2 regions of the Bacillus sp. D48C genome follow, and region 2 is predicted to be linked to the other one. Evidence: riboswitches for the same ligand, from Rfam matches in the RefSeq annotation. Region 2 holds a riboswitch; the other holds the start of a gene.

Region 1 (18,513 bases), on a different contig from region 2:
ATCTCGTACCAAGAGGGTTATTCGGTGCACCCCCAGCTATTTTTTTTCGATGGTATTCTTTATTTTTAAATTTAGTTATAATACAAAAATTACCTTCAGGCGTAGGTGTACGATCTCTTCCAGTCGTTACTGGAAATGTTTTTGTGTAATTTCCATTCTCAAAAAAAGACAACTGGTTTGTGGTAAGATTCACTAATATTAAATGATCTGTATCAGCAAAAGCACTAACCGGTAGGAAGAAAAATAATAGTAAAACGAAACATACCCTTTTCACCTATATCCCCCCTAGCGCTCACCATAATAATTGTAATTAGCTTTACTTTGCTCTTATAAATGAAAACTATCCATTTACAATAACGCCCCCATTTACATGTATCATTTGTCCCGTAACATAAGAAGAATCACCAGACGCTAAATATACATATGCCGGCGCTAACTCATATGGTTGACCAGGCCTTTGCATCGGGACATTGCTCCCAAACTGAGAGACTTTCTTCTCATCAAAGCTCGATGGAATAAGCGGTGTCCAAATCGGTCCCGGCGCAACACCATTTACACGAATTCCTTTTTGTACTAATGATTGAGAAAGTGATCTTGTAAAAGCAACAATAGCTCCTTTTGTTGCGGAATAATCAATTAACGTTTCATTTCCTTCATATGCAACGATAGATGCCGTATTTATAATGACATCTCCTTGTTTTAAATGAGAAAGTACTGCTTTCGTAACGTGAAAATAAGAAAAAATATTAATACGAAAAGTCTTTTCTAGCTGTTCTGCTGTAATATACTCTAGTCCTTGCTGCGGATATTGCTGCGCGACATTATTTACTAAAACCTGTAAACTACCTAGCTGCTGGACGGTCTCTTGAACAACATCTTTACAATGCTGTTCATCACTTAAATCACCCGGCAACAATACACACTTTACTCCTTCTTTTTCAACACGTTGTTTCGTCTCATTTGCATCTTCTTCCTCATCTAAATAAGCAATCGCAATATTTGCTCCCTCTTTCGCAAAAGCGATGGAAACAGCTCGTCCAATCCCACTATCTCCCCCTGTAATTAATACATTCTTTCCTTTTAACTTTTCGCTACCTTTATAATTTGAATCTTCAAACTGCGGAAGTGGATTCATTAATGATTCAATACCAGGCTGTTTATTTTGATGTTGCGCTGGCATTGTTACAAAGTTTTTTTGCTGTGGCATAGCTTCTTTCAACTCCTTTTCCTTATAATGTGCATAATAAAAACTGAAATTCACACATCAAGTTACGATTAATATTCGAATTTAAGACACAAAATATGAATTGTTGTAAACTTTTTATACAAAACTATTGCAAAATAGTTAAAAAACGAATATTATATATAACTGTTGTGAAAATTATTCGTAAACAGAAAGGATGTTTATATGTTTAACCTTTCAAAACATAAAACTTCTATTAAAACTGAAATTATGGCAGGTATTATTACCTTCTTAACAATGGCATATATCATTGTCGTAAACCCTGTCATCCTTGGGGATGCAGGTGTTCCATTTGAACAAGCATTTACAGCAACAATTATCGCTGCTGTTGTCGGAACATTATTTATGGCGATCTTTACAAACTTACCAATCGCAATTGCACCAGGTATGGGATTAAATGCTTACTTCTCTTACTCTGTTGTAAAAGCGCATGAAGGCATGACTTTCGCAATTGCATTCTCTGCTGTATTCGTAGCAGGTATGATTTTAATTTTGCTATCATTTACATCTTTCCGTACAAAATTAATGGAAGCAATTCCTGAAAACTTAAAACATGCAATTACTGCTGGTATCGGGCTATTTATCGCCTTTATCGGTTTACGTTTAACAGGTATCGTTACAAAAAATGATGCAAACTTAGTTGGACTTGGTGATCTTCACTCTGCTCCAGTTCTACTAGCATTAGCTGGACTTGGAATTACTATTATCCTTATGTCTTTAAATGTAAATGGCGCACTATTTATCGGTATGCTATTAACTGGTATTATCGCTTTCTTCACAGGACAATTAACATTCTCAAACGGTGTTACATCAATGCCTGGATTACCAGAAGGAATTATCGTTTCAAATCCAATTACTGCTGTATCTGACGTAATTAACTACGGATTATACGGCGTTGTATTCTCATTCTTCCTTGTTACATTATTTGATACAACAGGTACATTACTTGGCGTTGCACAACAAGGTGGATTTATGAAAGACGGAAAGCTTCCAAAAGCAGGACGAGCTCTTCTATCTGACTCATTCTCAGCAACAATCGGTTCTATGTTCGGAACAACACCATCAACAGCTTACATTGAATCATCTGCTGGTGTTGCAGCTGGTGGTCGTACTGGTTTAACAACTGTTACAGTAGCTGTTTTATTCGCACTAGCAGCATTCTTCGGACCATTAGTAAGTGCCGTTTCTGGTGTATCAGCTATTACTGCACCATCATTAATTATCGTTGGTAGTCTTATGATGGGATCAGTTCGCCACATCGATTGGGACGCATTTGATGAAGCATTCCCAGCATTCTTAGTAATCTTAAGCATGCCACTTACATCAAGTATCGCAACAGGTATCGCTCTTGGATTTATTTCATACCCACTTATGAAAGTGGCAAAAGGTAAATTCCGTGCTGTTCACCCACTTGTATATGTATTTGGAATTTTGTTTGCTTATCAATTAATATTCTTACCACATTAAAAAAGTAGAGCATCGAAATCCGATGCTCTACTTTTCTTTTATAACAATCATTCAAACTATAACGGTCCCTCCAAAATATGAAGGAGCTTATAACCTTTTAATATTTCTCTTCTACCTGTAATTCTTTACTATACTTTTGAATGAAAACTGATGAAATAACCATTACTATGCCCACACTAAAACTAATAAGTTGATCTAATAACATTTCATCATGAATAAACCAGCGAAGTAAAAATACGCTACCAAAAATAAACATCATAATAAATCCAGTATGTCTAAGTCCTTTATATACATTTTCCATATGTATCACCTCTTCACATACTTTTATCCATATTATACCATAATCTAAAAACGTGTATAACCAACATTCGGTATTGAAACCAATAATAAAAAGACTGCAGAGAAATTCTTCTCCGCAGCCTAATCATTATTTTTGTAAAAACGACTGTAAATCTGCAAACTGTCTCTTTGCATCTTCATAGCCTTGCTCGTATAAATTTTGTAGTTTTGCTGTATCTTTTTCCATACGATCTACTTGAAGCGGCACTTCTGGGCGAATAACAAATAAATTACCCGCTTGCTCTTCTTTTTCAATGTAGTGAAGCGTTTCATTATACACTTCATAACGATTCAGCATCGTGTTAACAAGGTTCGGATATTTTTTATACGCTTTCGCTGCAATCCATCCAAACTTTGATTTTTTCTTCGCGTAACCGTGATTTCTCGTTAAAATAACGACTAATTTTTTAAATCCATCTTCTTGCGCTTTACGAACTGGAATCGGATCAGAAATTCCTCCATCTAATAACTGCTTACCACGGTAATTTACTACAGGTGCAATGAAAGGTAATGAACTAGATGCTTGTAATAAATTTAGTGCATCATCATTTGTCCCCTCTTTTTCAAAATAAACAGACTGTCCTGTTTCACAATCTGTTGTGCCTACAAGGAAACGCTCTGGACTATTAAAGTATGTTTCAAAATCAAACGGTACATGCTTTTCTGGAATCTCATGAAAAATGAACTCCATATCAAATAATTGGCGTTTTCTCCATAAGTTTTTATACGATAAATATTGCGGGTGTGATGCATAATCAATATTTACTGTTTTATTTCTATTTCTTTGTCTGGAAAGATACGACGCTGCATGACAAGCACCAGCTGATACACCGATTACATATGGAAAATATAAATCTTGTTCCATAAAATATTCTAATATCCCGCCCGTATATACACCACGCATACCGCCGCCTTCTAATACTAACCCCGTATTTTCAAGCATGTTACTCTCTCCTCTATATATATTGACTCTTTAATTATTCACCATGTTAAGTATCTTTTTCTATTATATATGAGTTCTTTCAGAAATTATATTCAAAAGACTTGAGAAAAAGGAGTTTTTTCTTCCAATTATATTTCCAAATGATCTGAGACATCCTTTATAAACCTTTGAATAAAGTCTTGCTCTGCTTTCGTATAACCATCTAAAAGTAACAGCCACTTTTCTTCAGCTTGCTTATGCAATTTTTCATGAGCTATATATATTTCATTCCCACTTTCCGTTAAGCGGAAGAAGATTTCTTTTTGATTATCTAACATTTGCATCTTCTCAACGAATTGCTTTTGAAACAACTTTGTACAAATTTTAGAGATCGCTCCCTTCGTCATGCCCATTTCTATCGTGATTGCCGTTACATTCATCAAACCATTTTTTCCGATACATTCGATTACATGTAACTCAGATAAAGACATACTACTTACACCTGTCTCATAAAAAAACTTCTCGTTTTGTCGTTTTAAATGTTCTTCTTTTTTATGCAAAAGTGTACGAATGTCCGACAGTATTTCCATTTGCTTCGTTGTATGCTTCAATCCGTTCGCCTCCCAAGTTTCCAAAGAAACAATTTAACTATATACCATTTTAAAATTATTTTTTCATCTTTACAAGTGAGAAAATCATGTTAAAATAAATTTAGTTTCCAAGGAAACTAAAATACAAGGAGGTTAACAAGATGAAAAAATCTAAACTAACTTTCATTTTATATGTTGTCTGTATTAGTGCCTTACTCGGTTCCTTCGCTCAAAATATTTACACACCTATCTTACCGATGATTCAAAATTCTTTTCACACTTCTCTTTATCTTGTAAATGTAACAGTTTCACTTTTCACATTCGTTCTTGCAATTATGCAGCTCGTATATGGACCTTTAATTGATACAAAAGGGAGAAAATCTGTCCTTATCCCTAGTTTAGTCATTAGTACAATTGGTTCAATCGGATGTGCTTTTTCGGCAAACATTTATTTATTTCTCTTTTTTAGAGCTGTTCAAGCTATAGGAATAGCGGCTATACCTGTAGTTTCAGCAACGATTATCGGCGATTTATTTGAAGGAAAAGAACGCGGAGAAGCGATGAGCCTGTATCAAATGTTACTTGCTCTCGCACCTGCAATGGCTCCACTCATAGGTGGTTATCTTGGCAGTATACATGGTCACTTATCTGTATTTCTCTTTTTATCTACACTTGGCATTATCTTATTAATTATAAACATTTCACTACTTCCAGAAACAAAGCCAAATGTAATTAAGCGGTCTAAAGAACAAAAGAATTACTCTCTTATCTTAAAAAATAAAACTGGATTTTCTATTACTCTTATTGGCTTCATTCAATTTTGTATTTACTTTTGCTTTCTCGTTTTTTTACCGAGCATTTTAGCAAATTCATTTCATTTAGCTGCAAATGCAATTGGTCTTATGTTTGTACCAATGTCTCTTTCTATCATGCTAGGAAGTTATTGCTACAAGCTTTTGCAAAAACGCCTCACAACAAAGCAAGCTTTATTCATCACTAGTTTCTTCAATATTATATGTGTCACTTTATTCTCTTTCACATATAGCATCAATATCTCATTCATCATTATCGTTACATCTTTATACGGTTTTAGTATGGGACTTTCTATGCCAACTCACACTACTTTATTAACGGAGGAATTCGTACAAGAACGCGCAACAGCCATCGGTATGTATAACTTCATACGCTATCTCGGTATGGGCACAGGGCCACTTGTAGGTGGATTTCTTGTATTTAATCAAAATTACTTTTGGATTTTCTTCCTAGGTGCAATTACATTTCTATTTATCATTTTATGCGCAATGAAAATGCTACGTTTTCAGGCTGTACAAAAAGCAAAATAGAGACCTATAGATGGTCTCTATTCTAAACTCTTTGATCTGCAACGATATGAATATCAATATACTTCGTTTCTCTCATAATTTCATTTACAATTGAACCTTTTCGAATTTCTTCCCACCTTGTTCTTGCTGATTGTCCGAGTAAAATTTGCGTTACTTGTAGTCTTTTCGCAACTTCAATAATAACATCCGCTGGCTTTCTTCCTTTTGCCTCTTCTAAAACAAAACTCGCATCAAATTGATTCGTTAACGACTTCCACTCTTCAATCGTCTGCTTTTTCCCAGCTGAAATAGAATCTATATTTTCCCTCTCAACGTTTAATACGTACAATTCAGCATTTAACCGATCAGCCATGCGCCATCCCCGTCGTATTAATTTCTCCGCTGTCGAACTGTATTGTACACAAACAAGAATTTTTTCTTTTACACCAATCGGTTCTATTACTGTTTGGCTAATTTTCTCGTCCATATCATCTGCCACTTCCCGAAGTGATAATTCTCTTAGTGCCCCTAAATTATTAAGCGTAAAGAAATTTTGTAAGCTTTGCTCTATTTTTTCTTCCTTATATATCTTTCCATCTATTAACCTCTTCCTTAATACTTCCGGCGTTGCATCAACGAGCTGAATTTCATTTGCTTTTTGTAAAATAAAATCTGGAATACGTTCTCGCACTTTAACATTCGTAATTTGAGCAACAATGTCATGAACACTTTCTAAATGTTGAATATTAAAAGCTGATAAGACGGATATACCGGCATCTAGCAATTCCTGTACATCCATATAACGTTTCTTATTTTTAGATCCAGGAATATTGCTATGCGCAAGTTCATCCACAACAACGACTTGCGGTGCACGTTTTATAATTCCTTCCACATCGAGTTCATAAAATACTTTCCCTTTATACTCTATTTCTTTTAAAGGAACTTTTTCTAAATCAGCAATTGCTTCTTCCGTCTCTTTTCTACCGTGCGTTTCAATTAAACCAATTACAATATCCGTACCATCCTTTTTCATTTCTCTTGCATCAAAGAGCATTTTATAACTTTTTCCTACTCCTGGAGCCGCTCCTACATATAACTTTAACTTCCCGCGGTTTTGCTGACGAATATATTCTAAATACTCTTCTGGTGTTCGCCTTTGAAAAGTTGGTTTATAGTCATCCGCATACAAAACACTCACAACCTTTCTTTCGAAACAACGCTACCTCAATCCGTTAGATTGAGGTAGCGTTGTTTCTATTTCAGTAGTTTCTGCAATTCTAAATTTAACTTTAAAACGTTTACGCGGTTCTCTCCAAATAAGCCAAGTGCAGCACCTTCTGTTTGATCTTTAATCAACTGATTTAGCGTTTCTTTCGTAATATTCGTTAATTTAGAGATACGATCCACCTGCACAGAAGCTGCCTGCGGACTAATATCAGGATCTAGCCCTGAACCTGAATTCGTCACTAGATCAATCGGCACTTCTGTTACCGGAACAGCCCGATTTTGTTTCTTCCACTCTTCAATACTTTTCTCTACTCGTTTCTCTAAATCTGGATTAGATGGTGCATAGTTATTTGAACCAGATGCTTCAGCCTTATATTCAATACTAGAAACACGCCCTTGAAAATAACGTGGATCCGTGAAGTTTTGACCAATTAATTTAGAACCAATCACTTCATTTTTATCATTATATATTAGACTTCCATCCGCATTATCCTTCATCACTGCTTGTGCAATACCAGTAACAATAAGTGGGTATACAAGTCCACACAACACTAGAAATGTAAAAGTAATACGGATAATTGGTGATAGTATACTTTGTTTCTTCTCCATCTTTTTCCCCTCTTCCTTATATAAACAAGCCGACAATCATATCAATTACTTTAATTCCAATGAATGGTACAATCACTCCGCCAAGTCCATAAATAAGTAGGTTTCGGCCAAGTAGTGCATTCGAACTCATTGGTTTATATGCGATACCTTTCATCGCTAACGGAATGAGTAATGGAATAATAACAGCGTTAAATAGTAATGCTGATAAAATCGCTGACAGTGGTGATGTTAGTTTCATAATGTTTAATGCCTCCATTTGCGGAATCGCAAGTGTAAACATTGCTGGAATAATCGCAAAATATTTTGCTATATCATTCGCAATACTAAACGTCGTTAACGCACCTCGCGTCATTAACAATTGCTTACCGATTCCTACAACCTCAATAATTTTTGTCGGGTTCGAATCTAAATCAATCATATTCGCGGCTTCTTTCGCAGCTGTCGTACCACTATTCATCGCTAATCCAACGTCAGCCTGCGCTAATGCCGGCGCATCATTTGTACCATCACCTGTCATCGCTACAAGTTTCCCTTTATCTTGCTCTGCTTTAATAACCGCAATTTTATCTTCTGGCTTACACTCAGCAACAAACTCATCTACCCCTGCTTCTTTTGCAATCGTTGCTGCTGTTAACGGGTTATCACCTGTACACATAACCGTTTTAATCCCCATTTGGCGCAATTGTTCAAAACGCTCACGCATACCTGGCTTTACTGTATCCTTTAAATAAATTAAACCGTAAATACGATTATCCACTGCAACTACAAGTGGTGTCCCGCCCTCTTTGGAAATGGAATCTGCTTTTTGATTTACATCTTTCGGAATCGTTCCACCTTGTGACCTAACCCATTCAATTACGCTACCTACAGCACCTTTTCTCACTTTCGTTCCATCCTGTAAATCCACACCACTCATTCTCGTTTCTGCTTTGAACGGAACAAAATCACCTTGCTCTGCAATTTCTCGATTATATGATATAGCTTTCGTTTTTACATATTCTATAACTGATCGACCTTCTGGTGTTTCATCTAAAACTGAACTAATCGCGGCCCATTTCCCTACTTGCTCAATCGTCTCATTTCCTACAGGCAATAATGTATGAGCCATCCGGTTTCCAAAAGTAATTGTACCCGTTTTATCTAAAATAATTGTATTAATATCGCCCGCAGCTTCTACTGCTTTCCCTGACATCGCTAACACGTTAAATTTTGTCACCCGGTCCATCCCAGCGATACCAATCGCTGATAGCAAACCACCAATTGTCGTTGGAATTAAACATACTAACAATGCTACGAGTACAGCTGTATCAATTTGAAAACCTAAATAATTTGTAAAAATCGGCAACGTCACAACGACGATCAAGAAGATAAGAGTTAAGCTCGTTAATACTGTATTTAAAGCAATCTCATTCGGCGTTTTTTGACGAGCAGCTCCTTCTACTAAAGAAATCATTTTGTCGATAAATGATTCACCAGGATTACTCGTAATAACAATTGTAATTTCATCACTTACCACCATCGTTCCACCTGTTACGGAACAAAAATCACCACCCGCTTCTTTTATTACAGGAGCTGATTCTCCTGTAATTGCAGATTCATCTACAGACGCTAATCCTTTGATTACTTCACCATCATTCGGAATCATTTCTCCTTGTTTTACGATAACAACATCACCTTTTCTAAGATCAGTTGCTGAAACTTGGACAATGTCTCCATTTTCTTTTACAACATTTGCAAACACATCTTTCTTCGACTGCTTTAAAGAATCGGCTTGCGCTTTACCACGACCCTCTGCTAATGCTTCTGCAAAATTCGCAAATAAAACTGTAAATAATAGAATAAGAGAAACTGTTATATTAAACCATCCTGGTATACTACTAGAACTGCTTGGAAGAAAAGATAAAATGAACGTAATGATAAACCCAATTTCCACAACGAACATAATCGGATTCTTTATCATGACTTTCGGATTCAATTTCGCAACGGATTGTTTCATCGCATGTGTTACGATATCACGATCCATCGTTTTCGCTTGTCTAACTTCATCTTCTACAGCATGTATTTGTGACTTATTTAATTGTTTTTCTTTTACTACTACCGGTCTCATCATTTACCCTCCATTACTTCAATGTAAGAAATTCTGCAATTGGTCCGAGTACTAACATCGGGAAAAATGTTAATGCACCGACAATTACAATTGTTCCGATGAAGATGCCACCAAATAAACTATTATCTGTACGGAACGTTCCAACTGTTTCTGGCACTACCGTTTTTTCTTTCAACGAAGCTGCCACAGCTAGCATCGTAATTAAACTGAAGTAGCGTCCTAAAAACATAACTAAACCAGTCGTAATATTCCAAAACGGTGTATTATCTCCTAATCCTTCAAATCCAGATCCGTTATTCGCAGCTGACGATGTATATTCATATACAACTTGTGTTAAACCGTGGAAACCGGAATGAGAAATAGCATCCGTTCCTAAATTTGTTGAAAGAGCTAATGCCGAAAATCCTAAAATGAGCAATGGATGAAATAAAATCGTGACTGCGATTAATTTCATTTCCTTACCTTCAATCTTTTTACCTAAAAACTCTGGTGTCCGTCCAACCATTAACCCAGATATAAACACCGCGATAATTGCATACATAATAATGTTTACAAAGCCTGCTCCAACTCCGCCATACACTGTATTTAACATCATATTTACGAGGGGAACTAGACCACCAATTGGTGTTAACGTATCATGCATCGTATTAACAGCGCCTGTTTCAGCAGCTGTCGTTACTGTTGCGTATAGTGAAGAAAATACTGTTCCAAATCGTACTTCTTTCCCTTCTGTACTTCCTTGTACATGTTCGATACCCATTCCATTTAATGCCGGGTTCCCGTTTAGTTCAGATGTCGTAATCGTTATAAACCCTAGTAAAAATACCATAAATAGTGACACGAAAAGGATGCGGCCTTGTTTTTTATTTCCGACCATTCGTCCGTACGTAAATGGAAGTGCTGTTGGTAATAACATCATAAGCATCATTTGCAAAATATTACTCATTTGTCCTGGATTTTCGAAAGGATGCGTAGAGTTTGCTCCGAAAAATCCACCGCCGTTATTTCCAAGTTCCTTAATGGAAACGAATGATGCAACAGGTCCGCGTAAAATACTTTGCTTTGCACCTTCAATCGTTTGTGCTGTAACCGCCCCATCTAACGTTTGTGGTACGCCAAGTGCGACAAAAACTAGTGCCGCAATAAATGCGATAGGAAGAAACACTCTCGTTAACGCTCTCGTAAAATCAACGAAAAAGTTACCAAGTTCTTTTCCAGCAAGTCCTCTTATAAATGCCATAACGAGTGCTAATGTCGTTGCCGGTGCTGCAAACATTAAAAATGTAATTCCGATTAATTGTGATAAATAAGATAAACCATTTTCACCGCTATAATGCTGTAAGTTTGTATCAGCCATAAAACTAATTGCTGTATTAAAAGCGAGCGTAGGCTCCATTCCTTCAATATGTGCTGGATTTAGCGGCAACACACCTTGTAATCTGAAAATGAAATATACGACAACAATCATAAATCCATTGAGTAAAACTAATGATAATGCGTACTGTTTCCACGTTTGATTGTATGCTTTTACACCTGTAATTTTAAAAATAAGTTTTTCAAAAGGCCCGAATACTTTATCTAGCGTTTTGCTACCTTGAAAAGCTTTCTCTAAATAAATCCCCGTTGGCTTTGCTACTAAAATAAACAAGAGCATTGTAATAATGACTGCAACCCAAATCATAATGAATGATTCCCCCTAATTAAAACTTCTCTGGATTTAATAATGCATACACTAAATACACTGTAATTGCTGCGACTATAACCGATAAGACAATCATCATGATTGCTTTCCTTCTTTCACAACTTTATCTGACCAACTTGCAAGACTTGCCATCGATGCAACTAATAAAATAAAAATCCCGACCATTACAACATCTAACATAACTATCCCTCTCTTCATTTTGTTAAAATTTACCATTTAAATATTAAAAAAGAACACTGAGCTCTACTCAGTGTTCAAAAAATGAACAACAAAAAGTAAACCTCCTCTCTAAACGCTTACGAGGTTAGCTGTCGGATTCGGGCCTAAAGAGTAGCCCTACTTTCAAAACTGAAAGATTCACCCCAAGTGACGATGCACAAAATTGGTTCCCCCGCTCCATTTCTGGAACTCAGCGATTTTAGGTTTTTTTGGAAATTTTATGAATGATTTATGAGAGTAAATATACTCCTCTATATTTCACTTGTAAAGGGGTAAATTACTGAAAATAAGAAAATATCCATCTATTTAAACGCTTACATTGAGTATTATTAATATTCTTTCATCTATTTACTCGTCTTTTCTTTCATTTTCACAGAAATGATCTTTTCGATACGAAATAAAAAGAGCGAATGACATAAAGTGCATAGCTTGTTGCACTTAGCATTCGCTCTTTTTATTTCACTATTTATTCTCCTCGTAAAAAAGCACGTAAATTTCTCCCGCGAATATAAACTTGTGACAATTCTGCATGTAGCTGCTCATATTCGATAACATCTGTTTTTAAATATAAAGCGTCTTTCGATGGCAATATGATATAGGGCCTTGGAAAAATAGGATCCAGCACCACCAATTCTTGAACTCGCTCTACTGATATCGCCCAACGATTCGCTATATCTCCTAGTAACAACACTTTCATCTTCTTTTCCTCCACCCTATTCAAAAAATAAAAAAGAAATATTATCACAATTCGTAAACACGACAAATTTAGCTCCAATTGTTTCATAGAGCCTCGCTGGATATCGTTTATTCCTTGTAACAACAGTAATAGGTGCTTGAAAAGAAAAGCGAATGTGTTCTGTGAAGAAACTAACGATTGGAAGCTCATCTCCTAGTAAAATCACCTTCTTAATACACTCACAAATACTAGTAAAGTCCTGCTCCTTACTGCAACTATAAGTCCAATCAAACCCACAATTCCTAACTTCAGCCGCTATCTCTTCATTTGCCGTAAAAATAATTAACTCATGTTGAAATGATACTAGATCTCTTAAACTATCTACCTTACTTTCTTCTCCAACACAAATAAGTGTTAGTTCCATGTACCTCATCCTCCTTAGTATAAAAGAAATCAAACATAGATTGATATTCCCCTATACTAATCAGATCGATGAAGTGATGTATCCATCATGGCACCGTCCTCTCTCAAGACGCTTACGAAGTTAGCTGTCGGATTCGGACTTTGAGAGTAGCCCTACTTTCAAATTTGAAAGATTCACCCCTAGTGCAGACGCACAAATTGGTTCCTCCGCTCCATATAATTGGACTCAGCGTTTACAAAAAAATATATTCTGGCTGATATATTACTCCTGTATTTTGAAAAAGTAAACAGAAAAAAAGCCAGTTATAAAACTGGCTTTTCACTTATCTATACACGCGTTCTATTCACTTTATACGCAAAATGATTCGTCGGTCCATGACCACTACCAATATTCAATGGCTCTTCAATTGCTATACTAATAAATCGTTTTGCTTCTTGAACAGCATCTTTAATTGAGTATCCTTTCGCAAGTCCTGCTGTAACCGCTGAAGCAAATGTACACCCACTTCCATGCGTTTGCTTTGAAGGAATTCGCTCGCTTCTAAACTCAATAAATTTTTCTCCATCAAAGAGGAAATCAATTACTTCATTACCTTGATATTCTGCATGTCCGCCCTTCATAAGCACATATTTAGCACCTAATTCGTGCAATACTTTTGCAGCTTCCTTACTATCTTCAATATTATGAATCTCCATCCCAGTTAACACTTCTGCTTCTGGGACATTCGGTGTTATAACAGTTGCTACTGGTAATAAATATTCTTTTAATGCTTGAACTGCTTCTTGCTGTAATAATGATGCACCGCCTTTTGCAATCATAACGGGATCTAGCACAATATTATTCCAGCCAAACTTTTTAATTTGTTCTGCAACAATTTGAATTATTTCACTACTAAATAACATTCCTAGTTTCACTGCATCTGGTGTTAAATCCGTACCAATTGAATTCAGCTGTTCTGTAATACCTTCTAACGGAACAGGATATACCCCTTGAACGCCAAGCGTGTTTTGAGCAGTAATTGCCGTAATAGCCGTCATTCCGTATACACCAAGCTCTTGGAATGTTTTTAAATCTGCCTGAATTCCAGCACCGCCGCCGCTATCAGACCCTGCAATTGTTAAAGCTTTATTCACTTTCATCCCACTCATCCTTTTCTATCCAAAATAGCGATGATAAATCGTTTTTGCTTCGCTTATATCTTTCGTTCCATGTACGAGTACACGACCATCTTTAAAAGCAACTAATCTCTTTTCTTCCACAGAAAATGATAATAAATATGGATTTACATTTAAATCATTTACACGATCATCCAGCAGCTTTTTGTACCTCTCAAAATCCATTTCCTCTTTATGAGGTGGTCTAATTTGAACTGTATTTCGCCCGCATAAAACTGCTGTTTTCGATGTGTTTTCTTTATTTAAATACGGGTATATCGCATTCTCTCCGCACGAAGGACAATTGTGTTTACGAAGCTTTTGCACATTCATACATGAATATTCATTCTTCCATACATCAAATGACACAAGTCCATCTCGCAGTGATTCGTAATCTTCTACTAACAGTTTAAGAGCTTCTGTTACTTGATGAGAAACGACGAGAGATACAGCAGGTGATATAATACCCGCTGTATCACATGTTGCCCCGCCAAGCGGAATCGACTGTAATAAACATGATAAACATGGTGTTTTACTAGGAAGGATTGTGTAAGAAAGACCGTAACTACCTACACATGCACCGTAAATCCATGGAATAGAATATTTTTGTGCTATATCATTTACAATAAAGCGTGTTTCAAAATTATCAGTCGCATCAATCATTACATCAACATTTGTAACAAGTTCTTCTAGCTCTTCAGCTGTTACATCTTGAACGAGAGCTTCTATTGTTACATCACTATTGATCTCTTCTAAACGTTTTTTAGCCGCTATAGCTTTTGGAAGATTATTCTTTACGTCGCTCTCTGCATACAATTGTTGTCTTTGTAAATTACTCCAATCTACATAATCACGGTCAACAATTGTTATCTTGCCAACACCTGCTCTTACAAACATCTCTGCATTTGCACTACCTAATGCACCTGCACCGATAATAAGCACATGCTTTTCTCTTATCTTTTGCTGTCCTTCTTCTCCAATTGGAGAAAATAGTTCTTGGCGAGAATATCGATTATTCAACTACGCTCATTCCTTCTAAAGGACTACTTGCAGTTGCACAACGCTTACGTGCAATACGACCTGCTTCAAATCCTAAACGTCCTGCCTCAATACTTAATTTCATTGCTTGTGCCATTTTAATAGGATCTTTTGCTCCTGACACAGCCGTATTTAATAACACACCATCCGCTCCTAATTCCATTGCAAATGCCGCATCAGCTGGACTACCAATACCGGCATCAACGATAACTGGTACTGTCGCTTGTTCAATAATGAAGCTCAAATTTAATGGATTTACAATACCAAGCCCTGAACCGATTGGTGATGCTCCTGGCATAATCGCATGCACGCCAAGCTCTTGTAATTTACGTGCTAATACAACATCATCAGATGTATACGGAAGTACGATAAATCCTTCTTCTAGTAACATTTCAGATGCCTTTAACGTTTCTACCGGATCAGGTAATAACGTTCTATCATCACCAATAACTTCTACCTTTATCATGTCACAAAGCCCAGAGGCTTTTGCTAATTTTGCAATACGAACAGCCTCTTCAGCGTTTTTTGCCCCTGCTGTATTTGGTAATAACGTATATTTTTTCACATCAAGTTTCTCTAATAAATTAGGTTGCTTTGCATCAAAGATATCCATACGACGTACTGCAAACGTTAAAATTTCAGCTTCAGAAACGTCAATTGCCTTTTGCTGCACGTCAAAATCAGGGAATTTACCTGTTCCTAATAAAAGTCTAGAATGAAATGAAAATGGTCCAATGTTTAACATAATCAACCGCCTCCTACGAAAGTTACAATCTCAATTTGGTCTCCATCAAAAACAGATGTATCTGTATGATCATCTTTTTGTAAAATATCTTTATTACGCTCTACTACAACAATTCTGTTATCTAGCTCTAAATGTGTAAGTAGCTCGGCTACTGTTTTTACACTCTCTGGCACTTCAATTTGATTACCATTAATTTTCAAATTCAAACTTCCATCCCCTTTCTAAACCGTTTTAGAAAGCAATGAATCTAGCAAATGATTCTCTTGCTTTCCTTCTATTAAATCAGCCATATATTGGCCAGAAACAGGACTTAATAAAATACCGTTTCGATAATGGCCCGTGCAAGCATATAAACCTTTTATTTCTTCATGCTCTCCCATATAAGGAGCTTCATGATTCGATTGTGGTCTTAATCCTGCCCACGTGCTTTCCCATTCTGCTTCTTTTAAAGCTGGCAATATTGTATAAGCACGCTCTAATATAGAAGTTATACTTTCTGGCTGCACAGTTTTATTGAACGTATGTGGCTTCATTGTTGCCCCAATTACGTAACGTCCACCGCGCTTTGGAGTAATGTAAAATCTTTCTTGAAAAATAGGTGCTTTTAAAAGTTGTTTTCTACTTCTTACCGCAACCACTTCTCCTTTAACTGGATATGTACCCCAATCGCGGTGAAAATAACTGAGTAACTTCGTGCTCCATGAACCTCCTGCAATAACGACTTTCTCACATGTGACAATACCTTCACTTGTAATAACTCCAGTCACTTTATTATTTTCAATACGGATATCAAATACTTCTGTCTGTTCATATATATCAGCACCGGAAATCGCTGCAGAATGTGCGAATGCTTTCGTAAGCTCTGGTGCAATAACATGACCGTCTTTCGGATAATATACTGCTCCTATAATAGATTCGGATAGATATGGCTCTTTTTCCCGCACATGGTCTCCCGTTAGAAAATAAGAATCTTCACCTATTTTCTGCTGCCAATCCATAATGTGAAGAATTCTTTCCTTCTCATCTTCATTTTGAGCAATACGATAAATTCCTTTTTCTTCATATCCAATATCAATACCCGTCTTTTCACGTAAAACTGCTGCAAGTTGTGGAAATATAGCTCGGCTTTCTCTAGCAAGTTCAAATAGCGGATCATACGCATCCCATTCTGCTTGAACACCAAGTAAACCAGCAGCTGCTTTCGAAGCTTCCGATGCAATTTTTTGCTTCTCTACAATCGCTACTTTATGTCCTCTTTCTGCTAGAAAATGTGCAACTGAACTACCAATTACACCACCACCAATAATCGCTACATCATACTTCTCACACATGTTTTTCCGCCCACTTTCTTATTGATTCCTTATAAGACTTCGCTTTGCTATACGGGTTACTACTACTTAAAATTCCAGACATAACAGCAATTCCACTTACTTCACTTGCCAGAATATCCTTTGTATTCTCAGGAGTAATCCCTCCAATAGCTATAATTGGTATCGATAAGCTCCTTGCAATGTCCGAAATTTCTTCAAGCCCTCTCGCTGGCACACCTTTTTTACACTCTGTTAGGAATACATGACCATAAACGAGCGAATCAGCCCCGTTCTTAAAAGCCTCTATCGCCTCTTCTAAAGAATGTACGGAATAACCGACATGCAAATAAGAAAACTTTTCTTTCACTGACCTTACATCTGTACTTCGATATCCTAGTTGAACACGCGGGATATTTAATAAAATAGCAATATCAATTCGATCATTGATAACAAGCTTTGATGCTGGAAAGCCTTTTTTCAAAAGGCTTTCCACCCCTTCATATAATTCCTTCGTACTTTTCTCACGCTCACGAATATGCAAATAATCAATCTCGCTCTCAATTTGCATCGCTACACTCACTAACTCTTCGAATGACATGTGACCATTTGAGATTACATGAAGCTCATTTTTCATATTCATTCGCCTACTTTAAAATATTTTCGAATAGCTCATCGGCCGGAACGATTTCTTTCGTCATTCCTTTATCTTTCAGCCATTTATTTTGTTTTTCCCATGATTCTTTTGAATCTGATAAAAATGGCTCATCTTTCGTTTCCATCTTCTCTAATAAAATTTTCATACTTTCTTTTTCAACTTCTGGCACAAGCGGGAAGTTTTCTTTTTCTTGATGATTTAATAAAATATTTAATGCTTCATCTGGATTTTTCTTCATGAAATCATAGCCTTTTTTCGTACCACGTAAGAAGGCTTGCAACGCTTCTTTATCTTTTTTCAACGTTTTATCACCTGTTACAAATACAAGCTCATGATAATTCGGTACACCATAATCTGCTGGATTAAAGTACGCTGGTTCATGACCTTCATGACGCATAACAGGTACTTCATGGTTAATGTATGCCCCTGTTACCGCATCCACTTTTTTCGTAATTAATGCTGGTACTAAATCAAAGCCAACATCGACTACTTTCACTGTATCTGGATTACCACCAGCTTCTTTTACCATCGTTTTTAAATACATCTCACTTAAAGGTGTTCCAGAATATCCAACTGTTTTCCCCTCTAAATCTTTTGGCGATTGAATGCCTGCTGACTTCAGTGATACAACATGATTTAATGGGGAACGTACGACAGCTCCAATTGATTTCACTGGAATTTGTTCGTTTGCTTTTGCCATAACAACATCTGGTTGATAATATAAGCCAACCGTTACTTTTCCTGCAGCTGCTAAAGTTAATGGA
Region 2 (14,055 bases):
GAAGATGATTGCAGGTAAGAAAATAAGTATCGACCAAACTTGTGCAAATTTAGTTAAAAAGAACATGCTCATTACGATAAAACTAATAACTGCACCAATTAAATTAACCGTTAATCTTAAAGCCCATCCTTCAGGTTTTTCCCGAAGCCATTTTAATACCATCCCTGTTTGAGAAAGTGTAAATGGAATAAATACACCTACTGCATATAGTGGAATTAAATGTTCTGTTTGTCCTTGGAAAGCTACAATTAAAATAATCGAAGCAACTCCAAGTATAATAATACCGTTTGAGTAACCTAAACGGTCTCCTCTAATCGTAAACATTCTCGGTATGAATTTATCTTTTGCAAGGTTAACCGCTAATAAAGGAAATGCAGAATAGCCTGTATTAGCAGCGAGAATTAATATTAAAGCTGTTGTACCTTGTATGAAATAGTACATGAAATTACGTCCAAATGTTTGTTCAGCAATTTGAGAAACAACTGTTACTTCTTTACTCGGAGTCACTCCGTAATAATAAGCTAAAAATACAATTCCTGAAAATAACACAGCAAGTAATGCACCCATTGCAAGCAATGTTTTTGCAGCATTGTTTGGCGCAGGATCTTTAAAGTTCGGAATTGCATTTGAAATTGCTTCAACACCTGTTAAAGCAGAACTACCTGATGCAAATGCTCTTAGTAATAAAAATAAACTAATTCCTGCAACTGGTGTTCCAATCGGCGCATGTAAAGTAGGTGAAACATGACCAGTTAAAATATTATATATGCCCACACCAATTAATATAAATAGTGCTAAAACGAATAAATAAACAGGATATGCTAGCACGGAAGCTGATTCCGTTACTCCTCTTAAATTTAATATCGTAATTAATATAACAAATATAACCGCAATAATTACGTTATGTGCATGTAAGCTAGGAAACGCAGAAGTAATTGCATCTGTACCCGCGGACACACTTACCGCAACAGTTAAAATATAGTCAACTAATAAAGATCCTCCAGCAATTAAGCCTGGATTCATCCCTAAATTTTCTTTTGATACAACATACGCTCCCCCGCCATGCGGATAAGCAAAAATAATTTGACGATAAGATAAAATAAGGGCTGTCAATAATACTAATACCCCAACAGCGATCGGAATGGAATACCAATAGGCGATCGCTCCAACACCTGCTAAAGCAATTAAAATTTGCTCTGGACCGTAAGCAACTGATGACAATGCGTCAGAAGATAAAATAGCTAAAGCTTTCGTTTTATTAAGCTTTTGTTCTCCAAGCTCCGTTGATTTTAACGGTCTTCCAATTAAAAATCTTTTAATAGATGAAACCAATGCTGTCCACTCTCCAATAATTTTGTACGAACTTTTCTGCTTGTTACAGCCAGTAAACTATTTCTTCAGAAAACAAAAAATGTCTACAAGCCATAGCGAAATAGACTTGTAGACATTATTTTTTTTGTCGCACAAGCTCCACCTTCCTTCTCAATATAACGCTTACGAGGTTAGCTGTCGGATTCGGGCCTATGAGTAGCCCTACCTTTTTCAAGGATTCACCCCATCGGATTATGTACTAATCCGTAAAAACGGGTCCCCCGTACCATGCGGTTTCAGCGATTTAGAAAATTGAAACTGTGGATTATAATACTCCTTTATTTTCAAAAAGTAAACAAAAATTTTTAATAAGAAAAAAATTAAAATGATTGCGCATAATCCGCTGAGAAATATACATAATGAATACTAAAAAATCCACAAAGGAGACCCATATGTCTAAAGAAAAGAAGCCTATTTTTTCCGATTCATATTTAGATGCAGTAGCAAATGAAATTAATCAGTTATATGGTAAACGTGAACAGGAAATAAATTTGACAGATAGAACGAAAAGAAATAAATGATTTGTCATACAAAAAAATAAAAAAGATAGCAATACACTTATATATTGCTATCTTTTTTATTTTTTCATACATCTAATTCTATTACAGATTTGTTAAAGGTCATCTCTTCATACACCTTTAAATTTTGATATATAGTTCCTAATAATGGTGCCGCTATAGAAAATTTCTCTGCTACATCCAGTAAATATCCTTGCAAGTGCTTCCCTTCAATAAATGAACCCTTTTCCATATCACGCTGCATCGATGACTTCATATCATACGAAATTTTATCAATCGTTTTCATATGTTCCTGGGCAATATTTTCCTTTACTGGAGCTCCTAATACTCTCATGATTTGTACAGATTCCTCAAACACATTACGGATAAAATCACGGCCGCCTTCACTTTCACGAATTGGTCCAATTGGTGCACGCATTAACGTTGTCACACCTGACATTACAGTAATAAATAAATATTTATGCCACATATCTTGCGTAATATTTTCACTTAAAACAAAACTAGACTTCGTACCTGCAAATGCTTTAGAAATATGCTTTACTCTCTCTGAATTTTGAGACTTAATTTCTCCAAACACAAGTCTGTTGGCAGCACTAGTTTGTACAATTTCTCCTTGATCGTTTAACGTCGTCTCGATAAAGCATAAACCGCCAATTACTTTTTCTTCGCCGAATTCTTTTTGTAGTAGTGATAAATGAGCGATACCATTTAACAATGGAATGATTACAGTATTTTCGCCAACAAACGGCTTCAAATCTTGAATAGCCTCGTTTAAGTGATACGCTTTTGTTGAAAATAAAATGACATCAAATGGAGAAGTTCTCTCTTCTTTCGTTATTAATTTCGGTTGGAAGGAAAAATCCCCGTTAACACTTCGGATTACAAGTCCTCTTTCCTCTAATTGTTTTTTCCGTTTACTACGAACAAGAAATGTAACATCTTCTCCCTTTTCGACTAATCTGCCACCAAAAAACCCTCCGACTCCACCAGCGCCTAATACTAAAATCCGCATACAGCATCCCCCTTTTCAAAATACAATTTTACAACTTTTAGTATACATAACATTATACATGTCCTCTGCTAAATAAGCTGAATTTTCACTCTCAATTGAGTATAAAACAGTGGTTATTTTCAAATAAATTTGGGCATGTTGTTTCTATAGCATATATGGAAAGGAAACAATGTAGATGGAGGCAATACAAACAATTGAGGAAAAAGGTGTAGCAACAGCTATATTCCAATTTATATTCCCGTTTTCGTTTAAAACTGGATATGAACAAAATATGTTCCCTTTCTTACAAAAAAACGATTTTCGTCCTTTTCGGCTCGATCATCTCGATGATGAAAATACATATTATGGGGAGTTTAAAGTTTCACATCAAAATATGGAAGCATACTATCTTTCATTTACAAATAAAATTCTCTTTCCTCACTCAGAGCATCAAAAGGGCTTGCAACGTTATTCAAAAGATCTTAACTTAACTGGACATTTAACAACAAACCTTATTTCAATTCCATTCAAGATACACTCTATTGATGTAACACTTTGTCCTTATGAACTTGGCTTCTTAACAATTCGAACAGAAGTAAACACTGCTCCAAACATGACTTTATCTGAAGCAATCGAATTCGCAGATCGCTTCCGTGTACTTGAAACTAAAACTGATACAAATGAGTCTATTTGTATTGAATGTAACGGAAAAAAGTATTCCCAAGTTGAGAAATTCATTTTTGGTTATTTATTTCATGGCGTAACTGATTTCTTTGAAAAGAAGAGATTAAGAAGTTCATACTTTCAAACCTTCCCTTTCTTTGAAGACCAGAGAATGTACGTCCAAACTTTATTGTCACTAAAAGAAGGTATGGAACTTAATGAAGTGGATGTTTATCGTACTTCCAGTCTTTCCGGATTAACAAGTGATGGTAAGCCATATGTGAGTGCAAGTAACCTTCCTTACATTCATAACTATTTAAAAAAACACGCTTACCAGAGATGGGCTCCAAATCGTTATTTCATTATGGAAGAACATATTTTTACATGTGTAACAAATGAAGGAGAACGCGAAATCGATAAACTTGCTAGTCAAATGTACGGAGAATTTTATTACGCTTTATTATTAAACCTATTCCATAAAATTGTTTTATTAAAAATGGCAAACGCCTATGCTGAGCTAAATATTGAACAAGATACTAATGAAATAGAGAAATTAATTTATTCGATTAATTCGTTCACTGCTAATTATTTTTCTTTAGAATTAGTATCTCAATCACAAAGTGAAGATATTTTCTTCCGCTTAAGAAAACTTTTTAATATTGAGGTTTTATACTCGAACGCGAAACAAAATCTTGATAGTTTGTTTAAATATCAAGAAAATGTCGCCTCAAAAAAAGATAGTCTCTTATTATTAATTTTAACGCTCTACTCTGTAGTAGGCCAAATGTTAGGGTTTACTATGATCGATCTTCTAAGAAACACCGATTCAAACAAAATATCGTCACCTCTTGAATTTTTCGCTCTATTAATTGCGATTAGCGGCATTGTCATTTCACTTATTTTAGGGGCTCAAGGGTTATACCAATGGGCTGTGCAGCACAAAAGAAGAAAAGCATGGGTAAAACAAACTGTACTGTCTGCTGTAAAAGAAAAAGAGGATAAAAATTAAAGAAGGTTATTTCCAAATATGTGGTATGCTGCAGTAAATGAAATTTTTATCAGCGATTTTTCAAATATATCGAATTACCGACAAATGACAGAACCGTATAACAAAAAAGGTACTCCAAAATAAAGCTTGGAGTACCTTTTTATTATACGAATTCAGCTTACTTCCCTGCTTCGATTTTCTCTAATGCAGCAGCTACTTGCTCTTCCGTTAATTCATGTTGTATTACGTAGCGGTTACGTGGACTTACACGACATTTATGAGAACATGCACGTAAATATTTCGCTTCGTTTTCTTCAGAACATAAAATTTTCTTATTACATTCTGGATTTGAACAGTTTACATAGCGCTCACATGGTTCACCTGTAAAGTGGTCTTTACCAACGATAACATGTTCTTTTTGATTTACTGGTACAGCGATACGCTCATCAAACACGTAACATTGTCCATCCCAAAGCTCACCTTGTACTTCTGGGTCTTTTCCGTACGTTACAATTCCGCCGTGAAGCTGACTCACATCTTCATAACCTTCACGAACTAACCAACCTGAGAATTTCTCACAACGAATTCCGCCTGTACAATAAGTTAAAATCTTTTTACCTTCAAGTGTTTCTTTGTTTTCTCTAATCCAATCTGGTAATTCACGGAATGATTCAATATCAGGTTTAATCGCACCTTTGAAGTGTCCTAAATCAAATTCATAATCATTTCGTGCATCAATGATAACTGTATCTTCTTGTTTCATTGCCTCATAAAAATCTTTTGGCTCTAAATACTTCCCAGTTATTTCGTGTGGGTTAATGTCATCTTCTAGACGAAGTGTAACTAATTCTGGACGAGGACGTACGTGCATTTTCTTGAATGCATGCCCTTCTTCTTCATCTATTTTAAATACGATACCATCAAAACGTGGATCATTGTTCATTGCTTCCATGTATTTTTCTGTTTGCTCTACAGTTCCAGAACAAGTTCCGTTAATACCTTCTTTTGCTACAAGAATTCTTCCTTTTAATTCAAGTGAATTACAAAATTCTAAATGCTCTGCCGCGAATTCTTCTGGATTTTCAATTGTTGTGTACATGTAATATAGTAATACTCTGTATGGTTTTGTAGTTGCCAATGTATTTCTACCACCTATCTAATTTTTAAAATCATGTATAAGTTAACGTTCATATCAAAACATATATAATAAGAAAATGAATCCCATTTTCTTTTCTTTATACTATTTTCTATCAGTTAACAAAAATAAAAAAACAAGATTACACATCAAAACACTATGGTTATGTTGTAATCCCAATATATTATATATCATACAAATGCAATTCCATCAATTAATATGCTGTATTATCGGCTTTATGTTCACATAAATTTCAAAAACAGCCCTTTAATTCACTATGTTTCCCCATGTCATCACACCATAAACTCCCAATTCATTTTACATTATCACACCATCCATTGCATAAAGGCATATAATTTGCATTAAGGAAACTTTCGTGTTCAAATGAAATTATCACATACCATATTTAAATGTATTGAAATAATGAGTAAGAATAAATACAATAATTTCATCAAGTTAACATTTTAAAGGGGAAAACTACTATGAATAAAGATATAACAAAAGATGAACATCTCCCTTCTGAAAGTACAACTGTACAATCAGCTCACTTAGCTTTAAGTGGAGAAACAAAAGGCTGGAAAAGACTGTTACCATTTTTAGGGCCCGCTTTTATCGCGTCCGTTGCTTATATTGATCCTGGCAACTTTGCTACAAATATCGCAGCTGGTTCACAATATGGATATTTACTATTATGGGTTATATTCGCTTCTAACTTAATGGCTGTATTAATCCAAACTTTATCGGCTAAATTAGGAATTGCTACAGGAAACAATTTACCTGAAATAGCTCGTGAAAACTTTCCAAAGCCTGTGTCTATCGGCTTATGGATACAAGGTGAACTCGTTATTATGGCTACAGATTTAGCTGAATTTATCGGGGCAGCACTCGGATTGTATTTATTATTTGGAATACCTATGTTACCAGCTGCTTTAATTACAGCAGTCGGATCATTTATTATTCTTGAGTTTCAACGCAGAGGATTTCGCTCACTAGAAGCTATTATTACAGGGATGATCTTTATTGTAGTAATAGCATTTGGGATCCAAGTTTTTTATGCAAAACCAGAATTAAGTCCCCTTCTTTCAGGACTATTTATTCCGAAATTCCAAGGTGTAGACAGTATATTACTTGCAGCAGGGATTTTAGGTGCGACAGTTATGCCGCATGCAATATACTTGCATTCTGCATTAACACAACGCCGCGTGGTTGGAACAACTGACGAACAAAAGAAAAAGATTTTTCGTTTCGAATTTATCGATATTATTATTGCAATGGTTATCGCTGGAGCAATTAATGCAAGTATGTTAATTGTAGCAGCTGCACTATTCTTTAAAAACGGTATGCACGTTGAAGATTTAGATGTTGCTTACACTCAATTTACCAACTTAGTAGGTCCTGTATCGGCTGCATTATTTGGGATTGGACTTTTATCAGCAGGTTTATCAAGCTCTTCTGTCGGTACAATGTCAGGTGATATTATTATGCAAGGATTCATTCGCATGCATATTCCGTTATATTTACGTCGATTTATTACAATGATTCCACCACTAGTTATTATCGCTTTAGGTGTAAATCCAACTTACGCTCTCGTTATGAGTCAAGTTGTCTTATCATTTGGTATTGCATTTGCACTAGTGCCACTTATTATGTTTACAAGTAATAAAAAGATTATGGGTGCACTCGTTAACCACCGTATAACAACATTTATCGCATGGATAATTGCAGCACTCGTTATCATTTTAAATATTTTCTTACTGTATCAAACGTTTGTAGGGTAATGAAAAAAGGGTATTCCAATTTTAATTTGGAATACCCTTTTTGGATGAAATGATTTTCTTCTACTTACCACTTATGTATGTCCCTCTTTCCGGCATCATGACACCATTTTCAGTTCGAAAGTAAAGTGGCAATCCTTCCGCAAAAAACATATTTACTTTGGACGGATCCTGCCTTTGATGATGAATATGTAAATGCGGCTCACTTGAACTTCCGGAGTTACCGACTTGAGCAAGAACCTCTCCTTCATTTACATGTTGGTCTTCCCTCACTTTAATTGAGCCTTTCTTTAAATGGGCAAGAATCAAAAATGTCCCTGATTCATCTAGTCGTAAATAAATATGATTCCCCGCCATCGACTGAAAATCATCCTCTCCTGGAACTACATCTTTTTCATCATTATTAATAGATACAACTGTTCCAGAAGCTGGTGCCATTACTTCTGCTCCATATATTCCATAATCCTCTAACATACTACTTTTCACTTCAGCAGGCGGCATAAGGATATCATATGCCCACCTTTCATTTGGTTTTATAACGTGATAGTTCGTTTCTAACCGATCACCGCCCCAACCTATCAATGCTCGTTCATTCAAAGGAACACGAACTACTGCTTTAGGACTCATCGATTGTATATCTGCTGGATAAGCAATTCTACCTATATTAGCAAACCAACCGACAGGCCAAGCTCCAATGATAGAAAACAGAATAATTAAAAGTAGCGTTCTATCTATCCGCTTTCTAAAAATGCCGTTCAAAAAAAAACATTATTACTGATCCTATTAAGAGAAAAACTGAAATTACACTAAAAGCCTGTATACACCACCAAACAAAGACTGATGTAACACCATTAGCTACATAAATTAAACTCCAACTTATAATTAAAAAAGGAACTATAATTACTAATAAAAATTTCTTCCACATGTCGTATCCCTACTCTCATATCCTTTTTCTCAATGATACAAAGTAAAAATTACGACATATGAAAGAAATACTTACGACTTTCTTACTTTTTTATACTGCGGTAATTTTACAGTAAAAACTGTTTCTTTATCGTTACTACGTACAGTTATATCCCCTTGATGGAGCTGTGCTATACTTTTCGAAATTGCAAGTCCTATTCCTTTCCCACCCGTATGAGAGCTACGTGATTTTTCACTACGATAAAATTTCTCAAAAACGTAAGGAAGGTCCTCTTTCGGAATGCATTGTCCAAAATTTTTAATTTCTACTTCAACATTCATTGTTTTATTGGAAATTCCAATTGCAATTTCCTTTCCATCTTTTCCATACATAATACTATTACCTATTACATTTTCAAATAGTCTCACTATAAGTGCCACATCAACTTCTACATGTAGCACTTCATCACTTTTAATATAAAAGCTCATATTGGCATCATCTAATTGTGGTACAAAGTCAATCATGATTTGTTCAATTAATGCTTTCATATCTATTTCATCTTTATGTAATTCAATCTCTCTATAATTTATTTGACAGTATTCTAATAAATCATCTACTTGATTTTTTAATTCATAACTTTTTCGCTTTAATATACTTACATACTCTTCACATTCTTCTCCATTTGAATGAAGTTTATTTCCTAACAGGTCCGCATAACCTATTAAAGATGTTACTGGCGTTCGTAAGTCATGAGAAATATTACTAATCATTTCATTTTTCATTTCCTGTGATTTTTTTTCATTCTCAATAGACTCTTTTAAACTTTTCGCCATTCTATTAACATTTGCCGCTAGTTCACCAATCTCATCGCTTTTCGAAATAGGTATATGTATTTCAAAATTACCATCACTTATTTTCTTCACGTTCTTATTAATTTGAGATAATCTTTTCATCATCGTTTTTGTCATGAATGCAAAGTATGTTGTAGTAAAAATCAAAAAAACTATAAAATATAAAAATGAATATTTTTCCTCTAACGCAGTAACATGACTATATATATTTCCAATTACAATTTGAAACGCTATTATACTTACAGTTGCTAACAAAATGCTACATATGAATGCAATAAAAAACTTAGCTCTAATGCCTTGTAATGATTTAATCTTCAATTTTATATCCGACTCCCCAAACATTTTGAATAAACTTCGGCTCTTTTGGATTCTCTTCAATTTTATTTCTTAATCTTGCAATATGAACCATTACTGTATTATTACTTTCATAGGCTCTTTCTTTCCAAACGCTCTCATACATTTCTTCAATAGTGAACACACGATTCTTTGCAGCGGCCATTAAGTACAAAATATCATATTCAGTTTTCGTAAGATTCATTGTTTCTCCATATAACATTACTGTTCTCGACACTTCATCTATTTCTAAACCTCTAATATTTATTTTCTTTTCCATTACTTGAACAGCATTTTGGTTGAAATATGTATACCTTCTTAATTGAGCTTTCACTCTTGCGATAAATTCAATTGTACTGAACGGCTTCACAATATAATCATCTGCCCCAGTACTAAATCCAATTACCTTATCTACATCCGATGATTTCGCGCTTAAAAACATAATTGGTAAACTATGTTTCTCTCTAACCCTTCTACAAAGTTCTATACCATCCATTTGAGGCATCATAATATCCAAAATAGCAAGTTGAATACTGTTATTATTTATTATTTCTAAAGCCTCTTCTCCGTTATGAGCACTAAAAACTTTAAAACCTTCTTGCATTAGATTCACTTTTATAAATTGAACAATATCTTGATCATCATCTACAATTAAAATTGAATTTTTCTCCATATACAAACCTCTTTTTGAAATATATTCCACAATCAATTTTATCATAAATTAAAACCTTACTCCCCTCTTGAATAATCTTTATTTTCAGACTAGATTATATAATAACAACACATTCTAGTTTCAAAAGAAATGGAGTGAAAGCATGTTTCCTATATTGAAAACAGACCGACTCATTTTAAGAGAACTTACCGAAGAAGATGCACCGCGTATACTACAATGCTTTTCTAATACTAATGTACTGCGCTATTATGGCCAAAAACCGTTACAAGATGTTGATCAAGTGAAACAAATCATTCATAACTTTAAGCTCAGTTACAATGCAAGAAACGGTATAAAATGGGGAATCGAATTAAAAGACAAGAAAGAACTCATCGGTACCATTGGTTTTCACGATTGGTCTTCTGAGCATAAACGAGCCAATATAAGTTATGCCTTTTTACCTGAACACTGGGGAAAAGGATATGCGACTGAAGCTGTTTCTGAGGTTATATCATACGGTTTCCATACGATTCATTTAAAGCGGATCGGGGCAATTGTATTTCTTGAAAATGAAGCTTCCAATAAAGTACTATTAAAATTAGGCTTTGAAAAAGAAGGCGTTCTAAAAAATTATATGTATCAAGATGATATCCCATATGATACGAATTTTTACGCTTTATTAAAATCGGTTTAATAGAATTCATGTGTAAAAAACCTTACTTTTAAAAAGTAAGGTTTTTTGTATTTATTCATTAGCAATATAAGCATTCTTATAAGTATAAACACCACCAAATTGATGTTTTTCAATCCCTTTTACATACTCCTTTTGTACATACGCTGAGCCAATATGATAAAGCGGCGCCACCGCAGCATCTTCTAATAATACCTGCTCGGCTTCTCGCAACGCTTCCCATCGTTTTTCCCTATCTAGTACAAAATCCGTTTTCGCTTTCTTTATTAATTCATCGTAACGAACATTAGAATAATTCATTTTATTATTCGGATTCCCTGTCGTAAATAACTCTAAATAACTAATTGGGTCTTTATAGTCAGGTCCCCAATTTGCCATAGTTATATCGTAATCACCTGTTTGTTCTAACTGTAATTTTTGCTTAAATGGCTGTTGTTTAATTTGTATCGTTAATCCATGCAAATACTTTTCTAAGTCACCTTTTATATATTCTGCCATACGTTTTGCGTTATCTTGTTCAAATGTTAGAAACTCAAGGTTTACTTCGCCTACTCCAAGTTCTTTTTTCGCTTCTTCCCAAATCTTTTTCGCCTTTTGTAAGTCATATAGAGAAAGATCTCCGTTTTCTTTTCTAAAATCTTTGCCAGTCTCTTCATTTACATGACCAATTGGTACAAGTCCACTTGCAGGTTTTGCTCCGTTATTAATAAAGTGAGCAACGAAATCATCTTTATTTAACGCTAATGAAATAGATTGACGCACCTTTTTATTTGCTAACGCGGTATTTTTTTCATTAAAACGAAGCATAGCAATTCCAGAATCACTCGACATATGTAATTCCTTATTCCCCTTATACTTGTCTACAACTTGCGAATTAATAGGTACCCGGTCCAAATCTCCGGCTTCATATAAATTTACAGCTGTCATTGTATCCTTCACGATATGAAAGTTTATTTCGTCTAGTTTCACTTTCTTTTGATCCCAATATGTAGCATTTTTCTTTAATTGAAACTCTTGTTCATGCTTCCATTTTTCTAATACAAATGGACCGTTATATATGAGATTACTAGGTTCCAATGCATAATTGTTTCCTTGTTCTTTCAAAAATGATTCATGCTGTGGTAAATATATAGGTAATGCTAACAACTGTAAAAAATACGGAATTGGCTGTTCTAGTTCAACTTCTAACTTATAATCATTTATAACCGTAACTCCAAGTTCATCTAGAGACATTGCTCCCTTATTAATCTCTTTCGCATTTTTTACATAAAAGAGCATGGACGCATATTGAGATGCTGTTTCAGGGTTAATTGCACGTTTCCACGCAAACATAAAATCATTTGCTGTTACATTATCCCCATTTGACCATTTTGCATCTTTACGCAAGTCAAATGTATATTTCTTACCATCTTCACTTCTTTTAAACGATTTTGCTATGGCTGGAGTAGGCTGATCTTGATCATTTAATACATATAACCCTTCAAATATATTCTGCATAACGTGCGCTGATGTACCATCTGTTGTTTTCACAGTGTCCAGAGAAGGAATTTCTTCTGATACTGTTACATTTAACACTTGTTTTTTAACCTCTATGTCACTTTTATCCGCTTTATTATTACAAGCTGTTAATAATAAAGATGTAACAAGTGCCATTACCATTAAATGGCTCTTTTTTCGCTTCATGAGTTGTTCTCCTTAAATATAAAATATTATAAAGCGTAATATATTATAGCAGAAATACTAACAGAAAGATGCGACATTCTTTTGAATATTTATTCGTTCGAGAAAAAAGCTATCCTTTTAAAAAAGGATAGCTTTTTCAACTGCCACATAATTATCTATCTTTGTAAACCTCGTTTATAACGACTCGCTTCAAATATAATACGCTCTTCATCTAACGTTTTACATTCGCCATTCCAAACGACACGCTTTCCGTTAATAATTACATCGCTTATATCTTTTCCACTAGCTGCATATACCAGGTGCGATAACACTTCATCTGCTGGTTGTAAATGCGGCTTATTAGATGGGTCAATCGTAATAAAATCAGCACACTTTCCAACCTCAAGTGATCCTGTTTGTTTCATCCCGATTACTTCAGCAGCTCCTTTAGTCGCAAGTGTAAGAGCAGTTTCAACCGGTAAAGCTGTTGCATCTTGGTGAATACCTTTTTGTAGTAAAGTCGCTATACGCATTTCTTCAAACATATCTAAATTGTTGTTTGATGCCACACTATCTGTTGCAATTCCTACTTTCATTCCTGCTTCTAGCATCGCTTTTACATTCGCTATACCAGATCCTAGTTTTAAATTACTATTCGGATTATGTGCTACTCGAACGTCATGTTCTGCTAAAAATGCACGTTCATTTTCATTTAATACTACACCGTGTGCAATAACTGTTGGGCGTTTAAACAACCCGCAGCTCGCTGCATATTCTACTGGACGTTTTCCGTACTGTGCTTCAATATCACGTACTTCACGCTCTGTTTCAGAAAGGTGGATATGAACCATTGTTTGATTTTCTACTGCAATACGAGCGCACTCTTCTAACAGTTCTGTACTACATGTATATGGACTATGTGGTGCAACCATCGTAGTTAACATGCCACTTTCTTTATAATAACGCTTCACATATTTCTCAGCTTCTTCAATCGCTTTCTTTTCATCGTCTTTCGTTCCGAAGCTAAATAAAGTCCTTGAAACAGCAGCTCGCATCCCGCTCCTTGATACCGTTTCCATAATTGCATCTTGATCTACTCCAATTGGATTAAACATGTCAGAGAATGATGTTGTACCACTTTTCACCATTTCAAGTAATCCTAATTCCGTACTAGCAACCGCAAGCTCTGGAGTAAACTGACTTTCCAGTGGCCAAATTCTCGTCTCAAGCCATGGCTGTAATAACATATCATCTCCAATACCTCTTAGGAGACTCATTACAACGTGTGTATGTGTATTTACAAGCCCTGGTAAAACCCACTTTCCTTTCATGTCAATTACTTCATCTACTTCAAAATCATTTGCAAATTCTCCGCTCTTTACATCTATAATTTGATCATTTTCTACAATGATATATCCATTTTCTATCACTTCGTTTTGTTCATTCATCGTTACAATTGTAGCGTTTACATAAGTTGTTTTCAAAAGTATTTCCCCTTTCAACTCTATGAAGTTCCCTTTA

What was found. Region 2 has a riboswitch for cyclic di-AMP ahead of ACLBXA_RS21285 (APC family permease). Riboswitches for the same ligand answer to the same signal wherever they lie in the genome.
Region 1: it holds a riboswitch for cyclic di-AMP, as region 2 does, so the genes downstream of both, ACLBXA_RS13980 (SipW-dependent-type signal peptide-containing protein) here and ACLBXA_RS21285 (APC family permease) in region 2, are expected to answer to the same signal.

What each region holds. Positions count from the first base shown of each region.
Region 1 is NZ_JBKFAQ010000004.1:393,376-411,888, forward strand. Features, by position in the region: gene ACLBXA_RS13920 (L,D-transpeptidase) at 1-274, opposite strand, end outside; gene ACLBXA_RS13925 (SDR family oxidoreductase) at 341-1,207, opposite strand; gene ACLBXA_RS13930 (NCS2 family permease) at 1,409-2,710, shown strand; gene ACLBXA_RS13935 (hypothetical protein) at 2,808-3,011, opposite strand; gene ACLBXA_RS13940 (patatin-like phospholipase family protein) at 3,138-3,992, opposite strand; gene ACLBXA_RS13945 (MarR family transcriptional regulator) at 4,121-4,582, opposite strand; gene ACLBXA_RS13950 (MFS transporter) at 4,723-5,904, shown strand; gene kdpDN (KdpD-like non-kinase potassium sensor) at 5,927-7,081, opposite strand; gene kdpC (K(+)-transporting ATPase subunit C) at 7,138-7,719, opposite strand; gene kdpB (potassium-transporting ATPase subunit KdpB) at 7,736-9,826, opposite strand; gene kdpA (potassium-transporting ATPase subunit KdpA) at 9,840-11,507, opposite strand; gene kdpF (K(+)-transporting ATPase subunit F) at 11,527-11,607, opposite strand; gene ACLBXA_RS13980 (SipW-dependent-type signal peptide-containing protein) at 11,604-11,708, opposite strand; cyclic di-AMP (ydaO/yuaA leader) riboswitch at 11,808-11,953, opposite strand; gene ACLBXA_RS13985 (hypothetical protein) at 12,214-12,444, opposite strand; gene ACLBXA_RS13990 (hypothetical protein) at 12,461-12,847, opposite strand; cyclic di-AMP (ydaO/yuaA leader) riboswitch at 12,941-13,088, opposite strand; gene thiD (bifunctional hydroxymethylpyrimidine kinase/phosphomethylpyrimidine kinase) at 13,174-13,986, opposite strand; gene thiF (thiazole biosynthesis adenylyltransferase ThiF) at 14,002-15,021, opposite strand; gene thiG (thiazole synthase) at 15,014-15,784, opposite strand; gene thiS (sulfur carrier protein ThiS) at 15,787-15,990, opposite strand; gene thiO (glycine oxidase ThiO) at 16,006-17,115, opposite strand; gene tenI (thiazole tautomerase TenI) at 17,108-17,728, opposite strand; gene ACLBXA_RS14025 (ABC transporter substrate-binding protein) at 17,739-18,513, opposite strand, start outside.
Region 2 is NZ_JBKFAQ010000009.1:214,422-228,476, forward strand. Features, by position in the region: gene ACLBXA_RS21285 (APC family permease) at 1-1,332, opposite strand, end outside; cyclic di-AMP (ydaO/yuaA leader) riboswitch at 1,477-1,623, opposite strand; gene ACLBXA_RS21290 (hypothetical protein) at 1,764-1,892, shown strand; gene panE (2-dehydropantoate 2-reductase) at 1,957-2,901, opposite strand; gene ACLBXA_RS21300 (hypothetical protein) at 3,077-4,552, shown strand; gene trhO (oxygen-dependent tRNA uridine(34) hydroxylase TrhO) at 4,710-5,669, opposite strand; gene ACLBXA_RS21310 (Nramp family divalent metal transporter) at 6,149-7,444, shown strand; partial or broken gene ACLBXA_RS21315 (M23 family metallopeptidase) at 7,505-8,366, opposite strand; gene ACLBXA_RS21320 (HAMP domain-containing sensor histidine kinase) at 8,438-9,538, opposite strand; gene ACLBXA_RS21325 (response regulator transcription factor) at 9,504-10,202, opposite strand; gene ACLBXA_RS21330 (GNAT family N-acetyltransferase) at 10,345-10,875, shown strand; gene ACLBXA_RS21335 (peptide ABC transporter substrate-binding protein) at 10,927-12,555, opposite strand; gene ACLBXA_RS21340 (bifunctional S-methyl-5'-thioadenosine deaminase/S-adenosylhomocysteine deaminase) at 12,711-14,036, opposite strand.